Regions from separate parts of the Larkinella bombi genome, predicted to be linked through region 2. Evidence: riboswitches for the same ligand, from Rfam matches in the RefSeq annotation. Region 2 holds a riboswitch; each other region holds the start of a gene.
What was found. A riboswitch is a leader RNA that binds a small molecule or an ion and turns the genes downstream of it on or off. The one in region 2 is predicted to bind S-adenosylmethionine.

Region 1 (7,647 bases), 880 kb from region 2:
GAATCGCGGCAATCGCCATCCCTACCCGACTTTTTACGTTCATTTTTTCAAAAAGCGATTCCCGGTAGCCGTCCACCGTGCGGGGGCTGACGCACATTTTATCTGCAATCTGGGCGTAAGTCAAATCGCTGCACGCCATTTTCAGAAATTCATGCTCCCGACCGCTGAATTTGAAATAGGCCGTCGGCGCATCATTTTTTGCAGGATCCAGAACTTTCACCAATCGTTCGGTTAACGAAGCCGAGTAATGATAGCCTTTGGTACACACGTCATCCAGCGCCTGCCGTAGTTCCGCCGGACGACAGATTTTTAACAAATAGCCCCGCGCGCCGCTCTGAACCATGCGAACGACGTGATCTTCCTGATCCATCATGGATAAAGCAATGACCTTGATATCGGGGAAATTCTGCTTTAGATAAGCTGCGGTTGTGAAGCCGTCCATCTCGGGCATATGGACATCAAGCAACACGAGCTGAGGCCGGTCGCCCCGATTCAGGTATTTTAGCAGGTCCCGCCCGTGTTCAGCTACAATAGTGACTTCGTAATTATCGAATTTTTGCACCAGATCCGACAAACTGTAGGCAAATAGCCGATGATCATCAACAATCGCGATAGAGGTTTTCACATAAATAGCTTTTGAGGTAAGTGTCTGGAACTTACGGGAAATAGCCCCTTAAGTCAAATACTTGTTCATCTATTTATGGAACGTGATTATTTCTAGGAAATAGTCAATTTTAGAAGCTGTCCTAGAGGTGTTAACCACCTCTAGGACAGTTATTTTCAGGCGTCGTAACTTAAAACGGGAGCCAACCAGCGTTCCACATCCTCCACGCTCATGTTTTTCCGTTGCGCATAGTCATGTACCTGGTCTTTATTGATCTTGCCGGTAGCAAAATACTTCGATTCAGGGTGCGAAAAGTAAAACCCACTCACCGACGAAGCCGGATACATGGCAAAACTTTCGGTTAGCTTGATGTCGATTTTACCCGCGTCCAGCAAATCAAAAAGCGTCGCTTTTTCCGTATGATCCGGGCAGGCCGGATAGCCGGGAGCGGGACGGATTCCTTGGTAATCTTCTTTAATCAGCTGTTCGTTGGAGAGTTGCTCATTGGTTGCATAGGGCCAAAATTCCTTCCGAACCCGCTCATGCATCAGCTCCGCAAAAGCTTCGGCCAGCCGGTCGGCCAGGGCCTTCACCATGATGCTGTTGTAATCGTCGTGGTCACGCTCATACTGCTCCAGTAAGGTTTCGATGCCAATACCAGCCGTAACGGCAAAGCCACCGATGTAGTCTTCCCGCCCACTTTCCAAAGGCGCAATAAAATCGGACAGGCAGAAGTTAGGCAACCCCGGTGCTTTCTGGTTTTGCTGACGGATAAAGTGTAAAACGGCTTTGGTGTCGTATACTAACTCCCCGGCCTGCCCTAAATCCAGCTTCCCCTGCCCGTTGACGTTCGCTTGCTGGCGGCTCAGTTTATATTCCAGATGCGTATGCGACCCGTGCCGCTCACAAGGAATCTGCCTAACAACTTCCTCAAAATCATGCAATAAAACGTCGTCCTCCGTTGAGTTAGCGGGAAAGAACCCAACCACTGCCTTGGCTTTCAGGAGCTTTTTATCGATGATTTCCTGCAAAAGCTGCTGCGCATCGTCGAACAGCTTCTTCGCTTCGTTTCCTACCACGGCATCCTCGAAAATCTTCGGGTATTTTCCGTGCAGCTGCCAGGTCTGGAAAAACGGAGTCCAGTCAATGTATTTGGCAATGTCGGCCAGCGAATAATCGTCAAAGTACCGATTACCCAGGAAAGTGGGTTTGGTTGGTTCAAAATCTGCCCAGTTGATCGCTACGCGGTTGGCGCGCGCTTTTTCAATCGTCAGCGTTGTTTTATCTTTTTGCCGCTTGGCATGATCGGCGCGTAGTTTGACGTACTCGGCTTTAATTTCCTGGAAAATCAGATCGCGCGTTTCAGAGGCTTCACTCGTCAAACGCCCGGCAACCGGCACGCTTCGGCTGGCATCCAGCACGTGAATGACCGGTCCCGAATAATGCGGATCAATTTTTACGGCGGTATGAATCCGGGACGTTGTTGCCCCGCCAATCAGCAACGGCACCTTGAAGCCCTGCCGCTCCATTTCTTTGGCTACGCCGACCATTTCATCCAGTGACGGCGTAATCAAGCCACTCAAGCCGATGATATCGACATTGTGTTTCTTGGCCTCTTCCAGGATTTTCTGGGTCGGCACCATCACCCCTAAATCGATGATTTCGTAGTTGTTACAGCCCAGGACAACGCCCACAATGTTTTTTCCAATATCATGCACATCGCCTTTCACGGTGGCCATCAGGATTTTCCCAACGGCTCTGGCCCCCTCCGATTTCTCCGCTTCGATGTAGGGAAGCAAGTAAGCCACCGCTTTTTTCATCACCCGCGCCGATTTCACGACCTGCGGCAGAAACATTTTTCCTTCGCCAAACAGATCGCCAACGACGTTCATGCCATCCATCAACGGGCCTTCAATGACCTGCAAAGGACGGTCGAATTGCTGACGTGCCTCCTCTACATCCTGGTCGATGTAGTCGGTAATGCCTTTCACCAGGGCGTGTTTCAACCGTAAACCGACCGGTTCCAGCCGCCAGCTTTCATCCTGAACGATTTCTTTGCCTTTCGCCTTCACGGTTTCGGCAAACTCAACCAGTCGCTCCGTCGCATCCTGGCGACGATTTAGCAGCACGTCTTCGCAGCGTTCGAGTAGATCTTTCGGAATTTCGTCGTACACGCCCAATTGTCCGGCGTTGACGATGCCCATGTCCAAACCCGCTTTGATGGCGTGGTAGAGAAAAGCCGAGTGCATGGCTTCGCGGACCACCTCATTGCCCCGGAACGAGAACGAGATATTAGACACCCCACCCGACACTTTCGCTAACGGCAGGTTTTCCTTGATCCAGCGCGTAGCGTTGATAAAATCAACCGCGTAATTGTTATGTTCTTCGATCCCCGTCGCAACCGTCAGGATGTTCGGGTCGAAAATAATGTCCTGAGGGGCAAAGCCAACCTGATCGACCATAATTCGGTAAGCCCGCTCACAAATTTCAATCCGACGCTCGTAGTTATCGGCCTGACCTTGTTCGTCAAAAGCCATTACTACAACCGCCGCCCCGTATCGATTAACCAGCTTAGCCCGTTGAATAAACGCTTCTTCGCCTTCTTTGAGCGAAATAGAGTTGACGATGGCTTTGCCCTGGACGCATTTCAAACCGGCCTCGATCACCTCCCACTTCGAAGAGTCGATCATGATGGGCACCCGGGCAATATCCGGTTCAGCCGCAATCAGGTTCAGGAAGGTGGTCATGGCTTCCACCGAATCCAGCATTCCTTCGTCCATGTTAATATCGATGACCTGCGCCCCGTTCTCCACCTGTTGCCGGGCGACCGACAAAGCAGCATCGTAATCACCGGATTTAATCAGTCGGGCAAAGGCTTTCGAACCGGTTACGTTGGTCCGCTCCCCGATGTTGACGAAATTGGTGGTTTCTGTAATTTTCAGAGGTTCCAGACCCGACAGTTTCTGGTAAGGTTCCGGCTGTGGCTTAGGGCGGGGCTGGTAGTTGGCCGCTACCTGGGCGATGGCCTGGATGTGATCCGGCGTCGATCCGCAGCATCCCCCGACAATATTGACAAAGCCTTCTTTGATAAAGTCCTCAATCTGAGCGGCCATGCTCTCCGGCGTTTCGTCGTACTCGCCAAACTCATTCGGCAAACCCGCGTTGGGATAGGCCGATGTAAAGAACGGCGACTCTTTGGCCAGCGTCTGCACGTAGGGGCGCATCAGCTCGGCCCCCAGCGCACAGTTTAGCCCCACACTCAGGAGCGGCAAATGAGAAACGGAATACAAAAAGGCCTCCGTCGTCTGTCCCGACAAAGTCCGACCCGACGCATCGGTAATCGTCCCGGAAACCATGATAGGCAATGGTTCCCGCCTGGTGTCTACAAAATATTTGTCAATGGCAAACAGCGCGGCTTTGGCGTTGAGCGTATCGAAAATCGTTTCGACCAGCAACAGGTCCGAACCGCCTTCGACCAGTCCCCGCACCTGCTCGTAGTACGAATCCACCAGTTGATCAAACGTGATGGCGCGGTAACCTGGATTGTTCACATCCGGCGAAAGCGAAGCCGTGCGGTTGGTGGGTCCCATAGCCCCGGCTACGAAGCGGGGCTTGGCGGGATTTTGCCGCGTGAACTCCACGGTCGTTTCTTTAGCAATCCGCGCCGATTCGTAATTCAACTCATACGCCAAATCCTCCATGTGGTAGTCGGCCATCGCGATGGATGTACTGCTGAAGGTGTTGGTTTCCAGAATATCCGATCCCGCTGCTAAGTATTGCCGATGAATCTCCTGAATAATATGCGGTTGGGTAATGGACAGCAAGTCGTTGTTTCCCTTCACGTCATGCGGCCAGTTCTGAAAACGTTCCCCCCGGTAATCCTCTTCTTCGAGTTTATAGCGTTGAATCATTGTCCCCATTGCTCCGTCGAGAATGAGAATCCGACGCTCCAGAAGGTCTTTTATCTTTTCCAAGTGTAATTATAGTTTTAAGCCCACCTAAACAGTTGATGATCAATCAAAAAACAGACAAGGGCTTATCGTCAGAAGAGGAAGTTGGCAGTTCGCCGCAGCGATCGACATTTCTCTTATCTCTCCCCGCCAGCGGAGCGGGGTGGAATGTGGCACCGTTCTAAAAAGGGGTTGCCAAGACATCGTTGGGTCCGATCCCTCCGTCTTTCTTGATAAGCTGTTGCAAAAATACACAAAGAGGCTTGTTTTGCCAAAATGATTATTTCGGACAGAACAAACCTCCCTGATTAAAATAACAAACTCGTTTCTAGCGCATTGTATCTGCTTTAGCGGTCGCATTGGCCGAAAGCATTTTATAAAGTGCGTCGCCTACCCGCTGGTTGACAAGGGGGCTGGCGTGCGCGTCGTTACGGCCCACAATCCGATCTTTAGGATCCAGGTCTTTGGTAACACTGCTCACTTCCAGAATGGGTACCTGCTGCTGCGCAAAATAGGTTTCTACAGGCTGGGTATACATTTTGGTTTTCTCGAAATTGTGCGAGAACGGAAAGATAACCACGAACAGACGAACGTTATTTTTCTTGCTATAATCCACAAAACGACTCAGATCGCGGATGTGGCTGTTCAGAATCGTTGTGTCGGTGTAAACACGTTTGGCGTAATCCTGATAAGGCGCGAAGTTTCCGTGCGGCAGTTGCCAGTAAATGTAGTTCAGGAGATAAGAGCGGGCAAATAAAGGCCGGGTCGGGCCAGGAACATCGGAGTAAGGCTCAAAGCCCTGGGGGACAACGCCTCCGTCCCGGGCGGCTTTCTCAATATCATTCGGAAAGTACTGCAACACCATCCAATCGGGCTTAACGCCGTATTTTTCAAAGCGTTCGTATTCATCCCGCGTATCTGATCCCGAAACCCCTAAATTATAGACTTCGTACTTATCCCCCAGCTTTTGGGCCAGGACATTGGAAAAGCGATCCTCTACATTCTTGATTCCGTGGCCCGCCGCAAAGGAGTCCCCAATGACCATTACTTTTGTTTTTCCCAGCGAATCGGCATGGTCTTCATCCCGGTATCCTTTTTCATTAACCGGGCTCCAATAGCGTTCAAACCAGATTTTTGAGGCCAGCGTGCTGTTTCCCTCGTGGCTCTGCGAAATGGTCATAAATACCATCTCCAGAAAAACCAGCAACACCAGCAGCGGCACAAACAGCGTGGCCACGTTAATCAGCCATTTCGGTGCTTTGGGATTCTTGACAATGTTGTAGTAAAAAATTCTCAGTAAATCGTAGAGGAAGAGAAATAAAACAACACCTTTGGCGAAGCGGATGTAGGCGTTGTCGAACAGGCCATGAAATGGATAGGAAAATGAAATTTTGAGTCGCTCGGGAAAAAACAGCAAAACTGCCAGCATGCTTATTAAAACAAGTCGCAGCAGGCTAGTAACTAATTTGGAGGTCATTGTATTTTAAATTGGTGGAAAAAGCAGGTATTCTTAGGGCGCCTTGATAAATTACCGGAAAAGTACAAACAAAGTGGCGCTATTCAAATGTTGTCTTCAGAAACCGAGCAATTGCTTGAGGGAAAGGCTGACGATTCTTTACCTTTATTTTTTGGATTGCTACGAAGAATGCGGTTGGCCTATTAGGCTGTTCAACCGCAAAAACACTATATTTGGCCGTTTTCATTTACTTTTTCGTTTACATTATTTTGAAACTAGCAGCCATTGATATCGGCTCCAACGCCGCCCGTTTGCAGATTTCAACCGTTCTGCACGTCGACGATGTGATTAGTTTTAAGCGCGTCGAGTATGTCCGCTTCCCGCTGCGTTTGGGGCATGATGTTTTTACATTTGGCAAACTTACTCCCGAGAGCGAAGCCCGAACCACCAAGCTGATGGAAGTTTATCGGCTCTTGATGGAATTACACGAAGTCGAAGACTACATGGCCTGCGCCACGTCGGCCATGCGTGAATCCCAGAACGGACACGAGGTAAGCGCCCGCATCAAGCAAGCAACCGGCATCGATATTCACATTATTGACGGCCAGAAAGAAGCGGAAATCATCAACAACGTGGTCGTCCAGGCGCTGGACGAGCGGCAGTATCTGCACATCGATGTAGGCGGTGGCAGCACCGAACTAAACGTATACCTGAATCGCCAGAAAGTTGCTTCTAAATCCTTTAAAATTGGTTCAGTACGGCTCCTGGAAGGAAAAGAAACCAAAGGCGCGTGGCAAAAAATGGAAAGCTGGATTAACGAAAATGTTGATAAAAGCCAGAAAATCATGGCGGTCGGTACCGGCGGAAACATCAACAAAATCTTTAATCTGGTCACTAAATTTTCCGACAATACCACCACGCTGGACGAGATTATCCGGATGAAAAATTACATCGCTGGCTTTAGTCTGGATGACCGGATCAACAAGCTTCGTCTGAATGCCGACCGGGCTGATGTGATTATCCCGGCGTCTGATATTTACATCTCGGTAATGCAGTGGGCGGGGGCCGCCAACATCATTGTTCCAGACTTAGGATTGCGGGATGGGATTATCCAGCTTGTCTATAATCGCTTGCTCAAGAAGCAGTCAAAAAAATAATCCTTCTTCGATTAGTCAATAAAAAACCCCAGTAAAATAATATTACTGGGGTTTCCTTTAGCATATTCTCTATCTATTTACTAAGTTTCTTGTGCGGTTTAGACACCCACAAAAAAATTTGGTCACATCTGATCTGAATATTTTCGTCATTTAATGCACAAAATTATACAACTGACTAATCCTCAAGCTGATCAGATTCCAAAATTTATAGAAAAAAACTTTTTATTTTTTCAGCCCCGTCATTTTCTTAATCAACCGGACTGTCCACTCCATTATTTTGCCGCTGTCAACCAGCATACCGGACTGGCAGAACTACACGGAATTTTATACGAACGGAATGGTTGGGCGATAAGTCCTTCGGCGGCTTCGTTCGGTGGAATTGAATTTCGGGACAATTTACCCACCAAGGTCTTAACGGATTTCATTCAGGCAATGATTTCCTTCTGCCGGGCCAACTCGTTGAAAGGGATTCGCCTGCTT
Region 2 (7,647 bases):
TATGCCAAATAATGCGTATATTACATTTAGATCAGCATATTCTATACATGAAAACAAAATGGGTTTTCAGCCTTCTTGCCGTGTTGTTGATGTCAGCAACGCAGGTTGAGACGCCAGTGTTAGGCCGGACTGCCGCCTACACCATTGGCGAGGTAGTTGCTGATTTTCGGTTGAAAAATACCAACGGACAGCAAGTTGCCCTCTCTGATTACCGAACCAGTAAAGGGGTCATTGTAATTTTTACGTCGAATCATTGCCCCTTTGCCAAAGCATACGAAGATCGCATCATCGCTCTGGACCGGAAATATGCGCCGCAGGGCGTTCCTGTAGTGGCTATTCAGCCCAACGATCCGGCGGCCTACGAAGACGATTCATTCGAAAACATGAAAGCGCGCGCTGCCGACAAAGGTTATTCGTTTCCGTATTTGCTCGATGAGACGCAGGAAGTGGCCAAAGCATTCGGCGCGACCAGAACGCCACACGCCTACCTGCTGAAACGGACCGGCGACCGATTTGTCGTGGAATACATAGGAACACTGGATGACAGTCCACAGGATGCAGGAAGTGTGAAAAGACGGTACATGGAAGAGGCGCTGAATAGTTTGCTGACAGGCCGCCCCGTTGTAACTACCATCACGAAAGCGGTTGGCTGCGCGATCAAATGGAAAGGGTTGTAAGAAAGAGCTGGGATTTGCTAAAAATGGTTCGGCACGGCATTTGCTAACAGCCTTTGTAATTAACTAACTGTTTTTAGCGCTATGAAAAAAGTACAGCTTATATTCCGACAACTACGCTCTTACACGGGTGCCGTGCTGGTGATCGCTTCGTTATCACTAACTGCCTGCGATAATGGAAAAAATGATGCCCGTACAGACGATGCTTTAGAAAAAACCGGTGAAGCCATTGAAGCGGATGCGAAAGACGCTACCGCCAATGCCCGCGAGGAAGCCCGCGAAGCTGGTGATAAAATGGAAGCAGCCGGCGATGAAGCTGCCGCTGATTTCAAGCGGGAACGTGACGAAGCAGTAGCCAAAATGAAGGTCCAGAAAGAGAAGCTGGATACCCGTATTGACGAAATGCAGGCTAAAATCAAGCGCGAAGGCCGCGAAGCAAAAGCGGAAAGTAAAGAGCAGCTTGCTAAACTGGAAGACGAGCGAAAAGAGCTTGGCAACGATATCGATAAAGCCCAAAATGCGACGGCTGCGGCTTGGCAAGACATCAAAAGTGGCTTTAAGAAAGCCGGTAGAAACATTGGAAATGCATTCGATAAAGCCGAGGATAAAGTAGATCCAGACGGTAAAGACGATAACTAAGCATACGTTTTTCTTCTAAAAGTCCTGTTGTTCAAAAGACGGCAGGACTTTTTTTGTGGCAATTTTTCCACAAACTTCCCCAAGTATGTAGCTTCCTTCCTGAGTATTTGATTCCGCCAGAAAGCTTATAACTTCGTAATTCAGGTTACACGAATATAGGTAATTGTACAAAATTTTGAGTTGGCTTTTGGGTATGAAATGCAACTACATAGTGGCTATATGGCTTAGTGGAACGGTCCTTTTTGGCCTCGCGGGATGCCATTCCGAAAACCAAAAAGGGGAGGAGACTGCGCAGGTAAGCAAGGCAGACAGCGTAGCGTTCTGTGCAGCCAATGGAATGCCATCGCGGGCAAGCGCCATTCAGCAGGCCGCTTCGGTAAGTGAGTCGGGCCAGCAGAACACGGAGGGTATGGTCTGGATTCCGGGTGGCGCTTTTCAGATGGGCGCTGACGAATTTCCGGATGCGCGGCCTTTGCATACGGTAACTGTCGATGGCTTCTGGATGGATAAACACGAGGTCACCAATGCCGAATTTGCCCGGTTTGTGGCCGCTACCCGCTATGTGACGGTAGCCGAGCGGCCCTTAAATCCGGCGGATTTCCCCGGTGTTCCCGCCGAGCAACTGGTGCCGGGGTCGGCGGTGTTCACGCCTCCCAGTCAACGCGTGTCTTTAGAGAATCCGCTTTTGTGGTGGAAGTACGTTGCCGGAGCCAGTTGGCAGCATCCCGAAGGACCGAAAAGCAGCCTTGAAGGGCGCGAAAACCTGCCTGTGGTACACGTCTGCTACGAAGACGCCGCCGCCTATGCCAAGTGGGCGGGTAAGCGCCTGCCTACCGAAGCAGAATGGGAGTTTGCCGCCCAGGGCAACAAAGGGAACCAAACTTATTATTGGGGAACTAATCTGAAGCCCGCCGGAAAATGGGTGGCTAATATTTACCAGGGCAATTTTCCCGATCAGAATACCAAAGAAGATGGGTTTGCGGGGGTAGCGCCCGTCAAGTCGTTCCCAGCCAATCCGTACGGTTTGTATGACCTGGATGGAAATGTGTGGGAATGGTGTCAGGATTTGTACCGCCCGGACTATTACCAGAATAGCCCCGCGAAAAATCCCAAAGGCCCCACCAATAGCTATGACCCGGATGAACCAGGGGCGGTAAAGTACGTACAGAAGGGAGGATCTTTTTTATGTTCCGATCAATATTGCACCCGCTATAAAGCAGGAAGCCGTGGAAAAGGCGAGGCCAGTAGCGGTAGTAATAACCTGGGTTTCAGATGTGTTAAAAATAAATAAACTATTTAGCCTATAAAATTTATAGAATTAGTTGGTAATTAAAAATAGACGTCCTATATTTGTAGCGTCTTACAATTACTAGCTACCAGTAAGTAGTTGTGGATTTATATCGAAAGGGGGAGAGACAGGCTCGATGAACCCTTAGCAACTTTCCCAAGGAATCAGTGCTAACCTGCCTAACTAATTTAATAGGAACTATAAATTTACAACCAGCATGAAAACGCGTTCAACGAACCAACGCTGCGATCCAGACCAAGACTGGCATCTCTCCCCTTTAAGCCGCTGTAAAGTTCACCGGCCTTAATAACCCGTTTTAATTTGATTATTGCCCGTTGAAAGGTAGTTGACTATCAGCGGGCAATAGCCTATTTTAGGGAAAAAGTTACTCCGTAGTGAATAGAATTAGCCTTTTCAGTAGCTCTCTTGCACTCTTTTTTCTTGGTCAGTCAGTTGCCATTGCTCAGACCAGTAATTCCTCTACAATTCCTGCCGAAGCGCGGGAGGCTGTAGCCAATGTCCGACCCGAAGCTATTCGGGCGCACATGCGTTTTCTAGCCGACGACGCGATGGAAGGACGTAAACCGGGAACGCGCGGATATACGCTCGCGGCCAACTACGTAATCGCTCAGTTTGAAGCGCTTGGTCTGCAACCCGCCGGCGAAGGAAAAACGTATTTACAGAAGGTGCCGTTGCGGCGCTGGCAGGTGCAGGAAGAAAAGAGTTCGTTTGCTTTTGTTGGTAAAAACGGAGACACACCCCTGATTTACGGTAAGAACTACACCCTCAGCCCGGTTTACGGAAATCAGACCAGCGAAGTAACGGCACCGGTCGTTTTTGTTGGTTATGGAATTACAGCACCCGAACTGGGCTACGACGACTACCAGAAAATTGACGTTAAAGGCAAAATTGTCGCTTATTTCAACGGCGCGCCAACTACGTTTCCGTCCAACCAGCGTGCGTATTACACCTCTTCCAAGCCGGAAAATGCCGTTGCGCACGGAGCTGTTGGGGTAATTTCCTTTAGCCTACCGAGTGATCTTCGGATGCGTGTGGAAGCTTCCGCTAACCGGGGACGTCAGGGCATTTACCGGTGGGTCGATCAGGAAGGCAAACCCCAGCGTGTTTTCCCGGAATTAAAAGGCATTGCGGCTCTGGGCGATTCCACGGCTCGTTCCCTGTTTTCAGGCACAAAATATCCTTTTCTCGAAGTAATCGCCAAGGCGCAAAGAGGCACTCCGCAAGCTTTTCCGCTCAATATTTCGGCCCGCATGCGGACGCAAACTAATTCAGGAGACGACATTGTGGGTTATAATGTGGTTGGTCTGCTACCCGGAACGGATCCGGTCTTGAAAGACGAATACATCGTCTATGTGTCGCACCTGGATCACCTGGGCATTGGTCGGCCCGTCAAGGGCGATTCTATTTACAACGGAGCGCACGACAACGCGTCGGGTGTGGCCATCAATCTGGAGGCGGCCCGCTTGTATGCCTCACTGCCTAAAGCGCCCAAACGGTCAATTTTGTTTGTGGGCGTAACGGGCGAAGAAATGGGGCTTTTAGGCTCCGATTATTTTGCCAGTAACCCGACTGTTCCTAAAGAAAAGATTGTGGCTAATTTATGCCTGGATATGCCTTTCTTTTTCCATCCGTTGCTGGATATTGTGCCTTACGGGGCCGAACATTCCAGTTTGGGGAAGGAAGTGGCCGCTGCGGCGGCTCATCTGGGCGTTCAGGTGGCTAAGGACCCCATTCCTGAACAGACGGTTTTTATGCGCAGTGACCATTTTAGCTTCGTTCGGCAGGGAATTCCGGCCATTTATGTGAAAAGCGGCTCCCAAACCGGAAATCCCCAACTTGATGGTCTGCGCATTAACCTTGACTGGCGAAGCACCATTTATCATTCGCCGCAAGACGATATGGATCAGCCCTTTGACTGGACAGCGGCGGCCAAACACGCCCAGCTTCAGTTCTTGATTGGCTATTTAACCGCCCAGGCTCCCTCCCGACCAAGCTGGAATGCAGGCGATTTTTTTGGTACCAAGTTTGGCCATCAAGTCCCCGCCAAAGCATCCGGTAGCAACGGAAAATAAACGAAAAGACAGGCTTAATTAGGCTATAAAATATCCTCCAACACAACGCAACTGTAGGCCGAAAGGCACAATTTCCCGCTTTCGAGAAGCTCGGCGTCACCGACAGTATCGAAGCGAATGCGCTTGCTAACGGCCGTTGAATCAGGGTATAGAAGGACTTCGCTGCGTTCACCCGTCAAATTATGGATGACCAGCACCGACTGATCCCCGGAGCGTCGAACAAAAGCCAAAATACCCGGCTGCTTAATATCGCTGGCTTCCAGCACACTCAGGTTATCGTTCAGAACAGGGTGGACATTGCGGAAATGAATCAGCCTTTTGTAGTGGTTGTAAAGCGAAGCCGGATCTGGTTGCTGCAACGCCAGAGGCGTAACGCGCTTGTCGGTGGAGTACTTAGCTTTGGTCCAGCGGCTACGGTTTTTGTCTTTTCGTTTGGTATCCCACAAAAACGGCTCGCGAATGTATTCGTCGGGTTTCTTGCCCTGCATGCCGATTTCTTCGCCGTAATACAGGTAAGGATTGCCCGGAAGGGTCAGCAGGAGCGAGGCCGCCACTTTCAAGTGATTCAGATTGCCTTTCAAAATGCTGCCAATACGGATTTGGTCGTGGTTGGATAGCATGATGGCGTCAATAAATTGCGGGTTGACTTGTCCAAAAGCCGCCCGCACTTCCAGTAGAAAATCAATAACGTTCTGTGTATCGTCTTCGCAGGCAATAACGTCGTACAAAGCAAGGCACAAATCAAAATTGAAGTTGGCTTTCAGTCCCCGGAAATACGGCGCAATGCGCTCAGGACGCGTCCAAACCTCGCCCACCGTATAGGCACCGGGTTTAACGGCTTCCATCTCGCGGCCAAATTCTTCCCAGAACTGATGGTTCTTAGGTTCTTCCCATTCGGGATAAATGTGGCGGGCGGCGTCCAGCCGAAAACCATCCACCCCTACCTCTGTCAGCCAGAATTTTCCGGCTTTGTAAATCTCCTCCCGAACGGCGGGGTTATCGTAGTTCAGATCGGGCATGCCTTTCCAGAAGAGGGCGTAGTATTTTTCCTTAAAAGGCGCTCCCGCCACGGCGTGCCACGGGTTTTTCTCCTGCGAATCGGCGGTAATTTCCCGCGTTGCAACGTTGGTAGCATCAATTTCTTGCTGACTCATCCAGACATACCAATCGTGATACGGATTCTCGCGGCTCTGGCAGGCTTGCCGGAACCACGGATGCTCAGAACTCGTGTGATTAATGACAAAATCAACGATCACCTTCATGTCCCGGCGGTGTGCTTCGGCAATCAGGCGTTTGAAATCATCCATTGTGCCATATTCCGGATCGATGCTATAGTAATCAACGACGTCGTATTTATGGTAAGAAGGCGAAAGCGTGATGGGCATAAGCCAGATTGCTGAAATACCCAATTCCTTCAAATAATCCAGTTTTGACGTTACTCCATTCAGGTCGCCGATGCCGTCTCCGTTGGAGTCGCAGAAGGCCCGAACAAAAATTTCGTAGTGTACGCCCGTCCAGCCAGTTTGCGTTGCTGAAAGCGTTGATTCATGAACTGTATCAGAAGATGTCGAAGCGGAAGAACCGGCAATCATAAAACTTAAAAAAGGTACAGATTAGAAAACGGCTTCTGGTTGTAATGAGTTTATAGACAGTGCTTTTTCTGGTAATATGAAAAATAAATCTTAAAAAGTAACTGTAAAAAAGCTATTCCTGTACATATGGGCGACGGTCTCGTTTCAGAAAACTTGGTAAAACGGTGTTCGCGCATAAGCTACTTTTCATTCCTTTGCAAGAAAAACGGGCTATGCAAACAGTTGATTCTGCTTCTTCCACCATTCAAAAGTATCTGCTAACGCTTTCGGCGGAGGAAGTTCCACTGGAACAGGCCGCCGGGCGTATGCTGCGTGAGCCGCTTTCTGCCGACCGCGACATGCCCCCCTTTGACCGCGTAACGATGGACGGAATTGCCATCCAATATGCACACTACGCCGCCGGAAACCGGACGTTTCGAATAGCGGGAATTCAGTACGCAGGCCAGCCACGGCAGCAACTGACGGACCCCACCGCCTGCCTGGAAGTGATGACTGGTGCGGTCCTTCCCGAAGGAACTGACACCGTCATTCGCTACGAGGATTTGCGAATTGCCGACGAACTGGCGGAAATCCGTACGGAGGCCGTCTTGGAAGGCCAGAGCGTCCACCGGCAGGGTTCCGACCGACTCGCGGGCACTTTATTGGTGAAAAGCGGAACACGCCTAAGTTCGGCTGAAATCGCGGTGGCCGCGTCGGTGGGTAAAAGCAAGCTGCTGGTAACCCGACCTCCGCAGGTTATTGTCGTTTCGACTGGGGATGAGTTGGTCGATGTGCAGGAAACCCCTTTACCACACCAGATCCGATTGTCAAACGCCTACATGCTGAAAGCGGCGCTGGAAGCAGCGGGTGCTTCGGTCACGCTGGCTCACGTGCAGGACGATGCATCCCGCATGGAGCAAACGTTACGTGAGTTGCTTGCGGCGGGGGATGCCCTGGTTTTGAGCGGCGGCGTATCGGCAGGGAAAGCGGATTTTGTGCCGGACGTATTGAAAAAAATAGGCGTGCAAGAGATGTTTCACCAGATTGCCCAGCGACCGGGAAAGCCGTTGTGGTTTGGCGTGGCGACCGAAGCAGAAGCGATAAAACCGGTGTTTGGCCTGCCTGGAAACCCCGTGTCAACCTTTCTTTGTACCTATCGTTACCTGCTTCCGTGGCTAAAAGCGTCCCTGGGTTTGCCAATGGCCCAACAACCTCTGGCCCGACTCAGCCAGCCCGTTGTGTTTAAACCGACGCTGACCTATTTCTTGCCCGTTCGCCTGGTGCAGGCCGCCGACGGCACCCGGGAGGCAACCCCGTTTCCGGGCGGTGGCTCCGGCGATTATGCCAATTTGCTCGATTGTGATGGTTTTATGGAACTGCCC
Region 3 (7,647 bases), 350 kb from region 2:
CAAAACCTTCCGTTAAATTACGGAACCAATGCAACGTTGAATACGACCCGTGCGCACCGCAATACGGCTATTGCCTTGAAAACACGGGTTTATCTGACAATGGCCCGTTACCAGGACGTCATTACGGAAGCTAACAAAATCGTTCCGGCAGCGGCTCCGTTTACGGCTGGATCAGGTGTTCCAAACAGCCTGAATGCTTCTATCGTGACTGTATTTGCTATTCCGCAGGAAACGACAGAAACAATTCTGGCTTTTCCGTTCACCGCGCAGGATGCTCCGGGTACGCAAAACCAATTAGGTTTCTATTTTCAACCCGCTCCAAATGGAGGTGCTGAGTATAGCTTGAATCCAGCCGGAATTTTAGCCAACACGACGGCTTTCCCAGCTACTGATGCGCGGCGAGCCAATTTTGTGACGGCCTCTGGCACTGAGTTTTTCCTGACTAAGTATAAAGACAGAACGCCGTTCCTCGATAAAGCTCACGTCATACGGTATGCAGAAGTAATGCTGAGTCTAGCGGAAGCAAGAGCGCGGACCACCAATTCGGTTGATCCGCAAGCACTGGCCTTATTGAACGCTGTGCGTGGTCGGTCAAATCCGGCGGGTGTTTATACGGCGGCTAGCTTTGCCAACGTGCAGGCTTTGGTAGATGCCATTCTGCTGGAACGTAGAATTGAGTTTCTGGGCGAAGGAATCCGCAACATTGACATCATGCGATTGAACGCTACTATTCCGGGTAAAGCGTCGGTTGGAGCTGTTCCTCCTTCAAGTACGTTGTATGTATGGCCCATCCCATCAACTGAGTTAGTGACTAACTCCTTGATCGTGCGGAACTAAGCCAGTTTTTAGCCAATTTTTCAGAAGCCATCCTGCGTTTGTAGGGTGGCTTCTGATTTTAATGACCAAAGAAAAAACAGCTTCCAACGCGCTAAAAAGACGTTTTGAAGTATCTTGGTAAAGAGTTAGTTAAAGCCGAAGGCATTGTAATTATTCATTATAAAATCTTAGAAATAATTCATGCGTACCATTTTTACAAATTTCTGCGCGGTTGCCCTAGCAGTTATTCCATTGATCTCTGAAGCGCAGTCGCCAGTCAAAGCCCAGGTCAGCAAGGTGGCGGACGGTCTGGAGAAAAAAGTCGTGGCGTGGCGGCGGGATTTTCACCAAAACCCAGAATTAGGTAACCGGGAGTTTAAAACTTCCGCTAAAGTGGCAGCTCATTTGCAAGCGCTGGGTATCGAGGTGCAGACGAATGTGGCTAAAACCGGCGTGGTTGGTCTTCTAAAAGGTGGAAAGCCCGGCCCGGTGGTAGCCTTACGCGCTGATATGGACGGCTTGCCCGTGACCGAGCGGGGCGACCTGCCGTTTAAGTCAACGGTATCGACGGAGTATAACGGCCAGCAAACTGGGGTCATGCACGCCTGCGGGCACGATTCGCACGTGGCCATTCTCATGGGCGTTGCGGAGGCCCTGGCTTCAGCAAAAAGCGAACTGAAAGGCACCGTAAAATTCATTTTCCAGCCCGCTGAGGAAGGACCACCCGCCGGAGAAGAAGGGGGCGCGCAATTGATGGTGAAAGAAGGCGTACTGGAAAACCCGAAAGTAGATGTCATTTTTGGCTTACACATCAATTCGCAAACGGAAGTGGGAACCATCAAATACCGCCCCGGTGCTACCATGGCCGCCGTTGACTTCTTCAGCATCAAGGTGAAAGGTCGGCAGGCACACGGAGCGGCTCCCTGGTCGGGGGTAGACCCCATCGTAACCTCCTCTCAAATTGTAACGGGTTTGCAAACCATTGTGAGTCGCAATCTAAACATCACGGAAGGGGCGGCCATCGTAACGGTAGGAGCCATTCACGGGGGCATTCGACAAAATATTATCCCGGAAGAAACCAGCATGATTGGCACCATTCGCACCTTTAGTCCAGAGGCTCAGAAACTGGTTCACCGTCGGATTGATGAGATATCGACAAACATTGCGGAAAGCGCGGGGGCCAAAGCCGACGTGAAAATTGACGTTATGTATCCCGTGACTTACAACGATCCACCGCTCACCGAAAAGATGGTTCCGACCCTGGAGACCCTGGCTGGCAAGAACAAGGTAGTGATTACACCAGCGCAGACGGGGGCGGAGGATTTCTCCTTTTATCAGCAGAAAGTACCCGGATTTTTCTTTTTCCTGGGCGGCATGGCCAAAGGAAAAACACCGCAGGAGGTAGGCTCACACCACACGCCGGATTTTTACATTGATGAAGGAGGCTTCACCCTCGGGGTAAAAGCCCTGTGCCACCTGACGCTGGACTATATGGAACAGTGGAAAGGAGCAACGGCCAGCGCGAAAGCAAAGAAATAAAAAGAAAGATCGGCGAAGAAAGTGTCTCCTCGCCGATCTTTTACGATCAAAACAGCAATGTTGCAGGGCTGTTTGAATCAACCGGGACGCTCAATGTTGCCAGCCGTCCGACGGGCATGGCTACGTTGCGGGGAACGTGCCCCACCGGAAAGTCAAAGCAGACCGGGTAAGTATAATCGGCAACGTGTTCAGCGATGATTTCATACGCCGTTTTGCCAAAAGGAGCCGTTTCATTGACGCGCATTTCTGAAAACTGACCAACCACCAGACCCGCTAAATTGGCCAGTCGTCCGCTCCGGCGCAGTTGCAACAGCATTCGGTCCAGCGAAAAATAACTTTCATCAATGTCTTCAATAAAAAGAATCTTGCCTGTATAATCTGGATCAGAAGGAGTACAGAGCATATTGGTCAGCAACGACAGATTGCCGCCTACTAACTGCCCTTGCGCTTCACTGGGGCGGTTTAAGGCATTTGCCGGAGCTGCATAAGGGGCGATTGTCTCGCCAAATAAAAGCTGTCGCAAGCTTTCCACCGCATCAGCCGAATCATCTTGGTCAAATAGCCGAGGCATCGTTGCATGGAGACTCTGAATGCCCAATGTATGAATGTGGCAGTGCAGGGCGGTAATGTCACTAAAACCAACAACCCATTTAGGCGACTGTCGGAAGTTGGTGAAATTCAGCCCATCTAGCAGCCGATAACTGCCATAACCACCCCGAACCGAAAATATAGCGCTGATTGTAGGGTCGTCAAGTAGCTGTTGTAAGTCCAACAGGCGCGTAGCATCATCCCCGGCAAATTGAAAATGACTGCTCGTTAACGTACGTCCTTCAACTACTTCCAAACCCCAGTCGTCGCGCAAAATGCGGAAAGCAGGTTGGAGCGTTGCGTAATCCAGGCGGCTGGCCATAGCTACTAAACCAATTTTTGAGCCGGGGGTGAGGAAGGGGGGCGAAATCATTAATGAATAAACGGCGAACCGCCAGAACGATGAATAACAGGAAAGCGCGTTGCTGCATTCGTGGAGGAAAAATGCATTTTATCCGTCAGATAAAAATCACGTCCTCAATGACATCGGTGCCCATCTCTTTGTTAATCAGCTGAATCATTTTTTGCTTGGCAATGACCAACTCGCTCCGTAGGGGGGCCGACGAGATTTCGATGTGTAGAATACGATTTTTAACGTAAAGACGGTTTGTGCGGGAGGCGATTGCCTTACCCATCATTTTTTCCCAGAATGCTTCGAGGTACGTTTCGTCGAAACGGGTTTGCAACTGATACGATTTTAGCATCTGCCCAATAGCATCTTTCAGCGAGGTAACCCCCGGCCGACGGAATACTTTATCTTTATCGTAGTGATAGAATTGGGACATGATTGGAATTGACTTAACACAAAAGTAATATACCATTTCGGCTTGATCGATAACTAGTAACAGGATTTTTTTCGGTCGCATCATTCTGCCGGGTAGGTGTTAGGGGTTTGTACCTAATAGGCGATTATGCTAAAAAGAGGCGAAAGTGATTGCACATACAGGCTTTCTTGCTTATAATTGCGCTATCAATTCCTCGATAAGGTTGGCTTTCGTCAATCTGTTCCACTTCTGCTGGTTCACCGGCTAGCTGTTTCGGCGGCTCAACGGTTCGATGGATTTATACAGAAAGAGGGGAGAGACCGGGCTCTGTAAACCTCTGGCAACCTGCTGCGTAGCAAGGTGCTAATTCCCGCCTAAGTTATCGCCTCGGCGATCCTGTAGGAAATATAAATCGCTAAAATCATGAATCTATTTCGATGTTGTATGCCCTCGGTGGGCAACTGAATCTTCTCACACGCGGCAACGAAGAACCGAAGCGGTTCCGTATGCACTGCTGTGCCTAACGGCACAGTAAATTCCTATCCCATATTAATTGCTCATTGCCGTGCGGCAATTGGGCAGCCACTCAAATTTTAGCAAAGAAATGGCAGATCAACCATTGCATTTTGAAACCCTGCAACTTCACGCCGGGCAGGAAGTAGACGGTACGACTAATTCACGGGCTGTGCCTATCTACCAAACGACGTCGTACGTATTTAATGACTCAGCGCACGGAGCTGATCTGTTTGCGCTGCGGGCGTTCGGAAATATCTATACCCGCATCATGAACCCCACTACCGACGTTTTTGAAAAGCGGGTGGCGGCTTTGGAGGGGGGCGTAGCTGCCCTGGCGGTGGCTTCCGGGCAGGCAGCCCAGTTTATTGCGCTGAACAACATCCTGAATGCCGGGGATAATTTCGTGACGACTTCCTACTTATACGGCGGAACATACAATCAGTTTAAAGTATCTTTCAAGCGGTTGGGCATTGACGTTCGCTTTGCCGAAGGCGATAACGTTGCCAGCTTTGAACGCCTGATTGACGAAAATACGAAAGCACTATACCTGGAAACCATCGGGAATCCCGGCTTTAATATCCCCGATTTTGAGGCGTTTGCGGCCTTGGCGCAGAAGCATGACATTCCCCTGATTGTTGACAATACGTTTGGCGCGGGCGGCTATTTGTTCCGTCCCATCGAACACGGAGCGGCAGTTGTGGTTGAGTCAGCTACAAAATGGATTGGCGGCCACGGCACAAGCATTGGCGGCGTAATTGTCGATAGTGGAAAATACAACTGGGGCAATGGCAAGTACCCGCAGTTTAGCGAGCCATCACCGGGTTATCATGGCTTGGTGTTTAGCGATGTTTTTGGAGTGAATGGTCCATTCGGGAATATTCAATTTATCATTCGCGCCCGCGTGGAGGGCCTGCGGGATTGGGGTCCGTCCATTAGCCCGTTTAACTCTTTCCTGCTGATTCAAGGACTGGAAACGTTGTCTTTGCGGGTAGATCGTACCGTGCAGAACGCGCTGGCGCTGGCCCAATGGCTGGAAAAACACGAACAGGTCGAAGCGGTTAATTACCCAGGTCTGGAAAGTAGTGCTTACCATGAACTAGCCAAGAAATACCTGAAAAGAGGCTTTGGCGGTGTGTTTACATTTAAAGTGAAAGGAGGCCGCGAAGCTGCTGATACGTTCGTAAACAGCCTGAAGCTAATCAGCCACCTGGCCAATGTCGGCGATTCGAAAACGCTCATCATTCATCCGGCTTCAACTACCCACCAGCAGCTATCCGAGCATGAGCAGGCATCGGCAGGTGTTGCCGCAGGCGTATTGCGAATCTCGGCTGGTATTGAGCACATTGATGACATTATAGCCGATCTTGAGCAGGCTTTTGCCCAAGTATCTGCGCCTGTGTTGAACTAATCTACTTGTCCCGCAACGCCGACGGGCGCTGCGGGACATGATTCTATGGAGACTAAATTTTTCGACTACAAATTTTCTTATCCGCTGGAATCCGGTGACGAACTTCCGGGCTTTCGGCTGGCTTATACAACACGTGGTACGCTCAATGAGAGCCGTTCCAATGTCGTTTGGATCTGTCACGCCCTAACCGGCAGTGCTGACCCCGGCGATTGGTGGGATGGCATGGTTGGTCCAGGAAAATATTTTGACCCGGAAAACCAGTTTATCATTTGTGCCAACGTGCTCAGTTCCTGTTACGGGTCAACCGGACCGTTGTCCATTAATCCGCGAACGAACAAACCATTTTACCATGATTTCCCGCTTGTGACAGTGCGTGACATGGCCGGGGCGCTGGATTTATTGCGGCAGGAATTAGGCATCGAACACATCCATACCTGTGTAGGAGGTTCACTTGGAGGCCAGCAAGCGGTAGAATGGGCCATTCAGCAGCCGAGTATTATTGAAAATTTAGTTTTGATTGCGGCAAATGCCGTTCATTCACCTTGGGGAATTGCCTTTAACGAGTCCCAACGCATGGCGCTGGCTGCGGATCCCAGCTGGCAGGAAAGTCGGGACGATGCAGGTATAACAGGCTTAAAGGCGGCGCGTTCCATTGCGTTGCTCTCTTACAGAAACTACGATACTTACGGCTTTACGCAGGCACTGGATCATAACGAACAATTAGATAACTACAAAGCATCCAGCTACCAGCAATACCAGGGTGAGAAATTGGTGAAACGGTTTAATGCTTATACCTACTGGCATTTAACGAAAGCCATGGACTCGCACAATGTCGGGCGAAACCGGGGCAGCATCATCAATGCGCTCTTGCGGATCAAGGCTCGAACGCTGGTGGTGGGCATTCGTTCAGATATTTTATTTCCACCCGCCGAGCAACAGTTTCTGGCGCGGCACATTCCCGATGCGCGTTACGAAGAAATTGACTCCCTATACGGCCACGATGGGTTCTTGATCGAGGCGAAGCCCCTGACGCAAATCATCCGGCGGTGGATGCAGGAAGGCAAGCGTGAAGAGGCGAAGGTGGAAGCGTAATTAAAACAAACGCTCGCCACCAATCCAGGTCTGAGATATTTTAACCTGTCGCAATTGCGGAGCCGGTATTTTCATGATGTCCTTGGGCAAAACCACAAAATCGGCTTGTTTGCCCGCTTCGATGGAACCACGTAGGTGCTCTTCAAAACAGGCAAAGGCCGCCCAGCGCGTCATGGCTTTCAGGGCCGATTCCCGATCAACGGCATTTTCCATCTGGTAGCCGCCCTGCGGATAGCCTTTTTCGTCCACCCGGGCAACGGCAGCGTGAAAGCCATAAAGCGGATTGACGGCTTCGACGGGAAAATCGCTACCAAAGGCAATCAGGTTGTTCTGCTTCATCAAATCCTTGAAGGCGTAAGCTCCTTTTACGCGGTTGGGGCCGAGGCGATCGGCGGCCCAGTACATGTCGGAGGTAGCGTGGGTAGGCTGAACCGAGGGAATAACCGAATACCGATTGAACTTCCAGAAATCATCCGGCGAGACAACCTGGGCGTGTTCAATGCGCCAGCGACGCTGGTTTGGCGCTTTTAGCAGCTTGCCGTATAAATCCAGAATCAGGTGATTGGAAGAATCGCCGATGCAGTGGGTATTAGCCTGAAAATCGCTTTTACTGATCAGCGTAAGTACGCGCTCAAGTTCCTGAGGATTCAGTAGCAGAAAACCACCGGTTTCGGGGCGGTCACTGTAGGGCTGGCGGAGACAGGCCCCGCGCGACCCCAAAGCGCCATCGGCGTAGACTTTGAAGGCCCGAACCGTTAAGCGATCGGTTTGAAAAGGCCCTTTCTTGAGGTAATAATCCAGATTGGATTCACCCAGGCTAATCATGACATAATCCCGAATTTTCAGCTTTCCTTCTTTCTGGATTTTTTCGATAAGTTCAATATCCGGGCGGTCGAGGCCCGCATCAGAAACACTCGTTAAGCC

Region 1: linked by a shared signal. The riboswitch ahead of metH (methionine synthase) and the one ahead of L0Y31_RS03830 (M28 family metallopeptidase) in region 2 are both predicted to bind S-adenosylmethionine.
Region 3: linked by a shared signal. The riboswitch ahead of L0Y31_RS02490 (O-acetylhomoserine aminocarboxypropyltransferase/cysteine synthase family protein) and the one ahead of L0Y31_RS03830 (M28 family metallopeptidase) in region 2 are both predicted to bind S-adenosylmethionine.

Annotation. Positions count from the first base shown of each region.
Region 1 covers NZ_CP090557.1:12,954-20,600, forward strand. The annotation lists gene L0Y31_RS00080 (response regulator transcription factor) at 1-625, opposite strand, end outside; gene metH (methionine synthase) at 781-4,578, opposite strand; SAM riboswitch class I at 4,689-4,794, opposite strand; gene L0Y31_RS00090 (SGNH/GDSL hydrolase family protein) at 4,883-5,983, opposite strand; gene L0Y31_RS00095 (Ppx/GppA phosphatase family protein) at 6,280-7,167, shown strand; gene L0Y31_RS00100 (GNAT family N-acetyltransferase) at 7,321-7,647, shown strand, end outside.
Region 2 covers NZ_CP090557.1:890,993-898,639, reverse strand. The annotation lists gene L0Y31_RS03845 (thioredoxin family protein) at 48-677, shown strand; gene L0Y31_RS03840 (sll1863 family stress response protein) at 759-1,313, shown strand; gene L0Y31_RS03835 (formylglycine-generating enzyme family protein) at 1,507-2,604, shown strand; SAM riboswitch class I at 2,706-2,808, shown strand; gene L0Y31_RS03830 (M28 family metallopeptidase) at 2,997-4,694, shown strand; gene L0Y31_RS03825 (alpha-amylase family glycosyl hydrolase) at 4,718-6,286, opposite strand; gene L0Y31_RS03820 (molybdopterin molybdotransferase MoeA) at 6,499-7,647, shown strand, end outside.
Region 3 covers NZ_CP090557.1:540,241-547,887, reverse strand. The annotation lists gene L0Y31_RS02510 (RagB/SusD family nutrient uptake outer membrane protein) at 1-837, shown strand, start outside; gene L0Y31_RS02505 (amidohydrolase) at 1,018-2,355, shown strand; gene L0Y31_RS02500 (S66 peptidase family protein) at 2,402-3,316, opposite strand; gene L0Y31_RS02495 (DciA family protein) at 3,402-3,728, opposite strand; SAM riboswitch class I at 4,003-4,121, shown strand; gene L0Y31_RS02490 (O-acetylhomoserine aminocarboxypropyltransferase/cysteine synthase family protein) at 4,312-5,631, shown strand; gene L0Y31_RS02485 (homoserine O-acetyltransferase family protein) at 5,677-6,723, shown strand; gene L0Y31_RS02480 (amidohydrolase) at 6,724-7,647, opposite strand, start outside.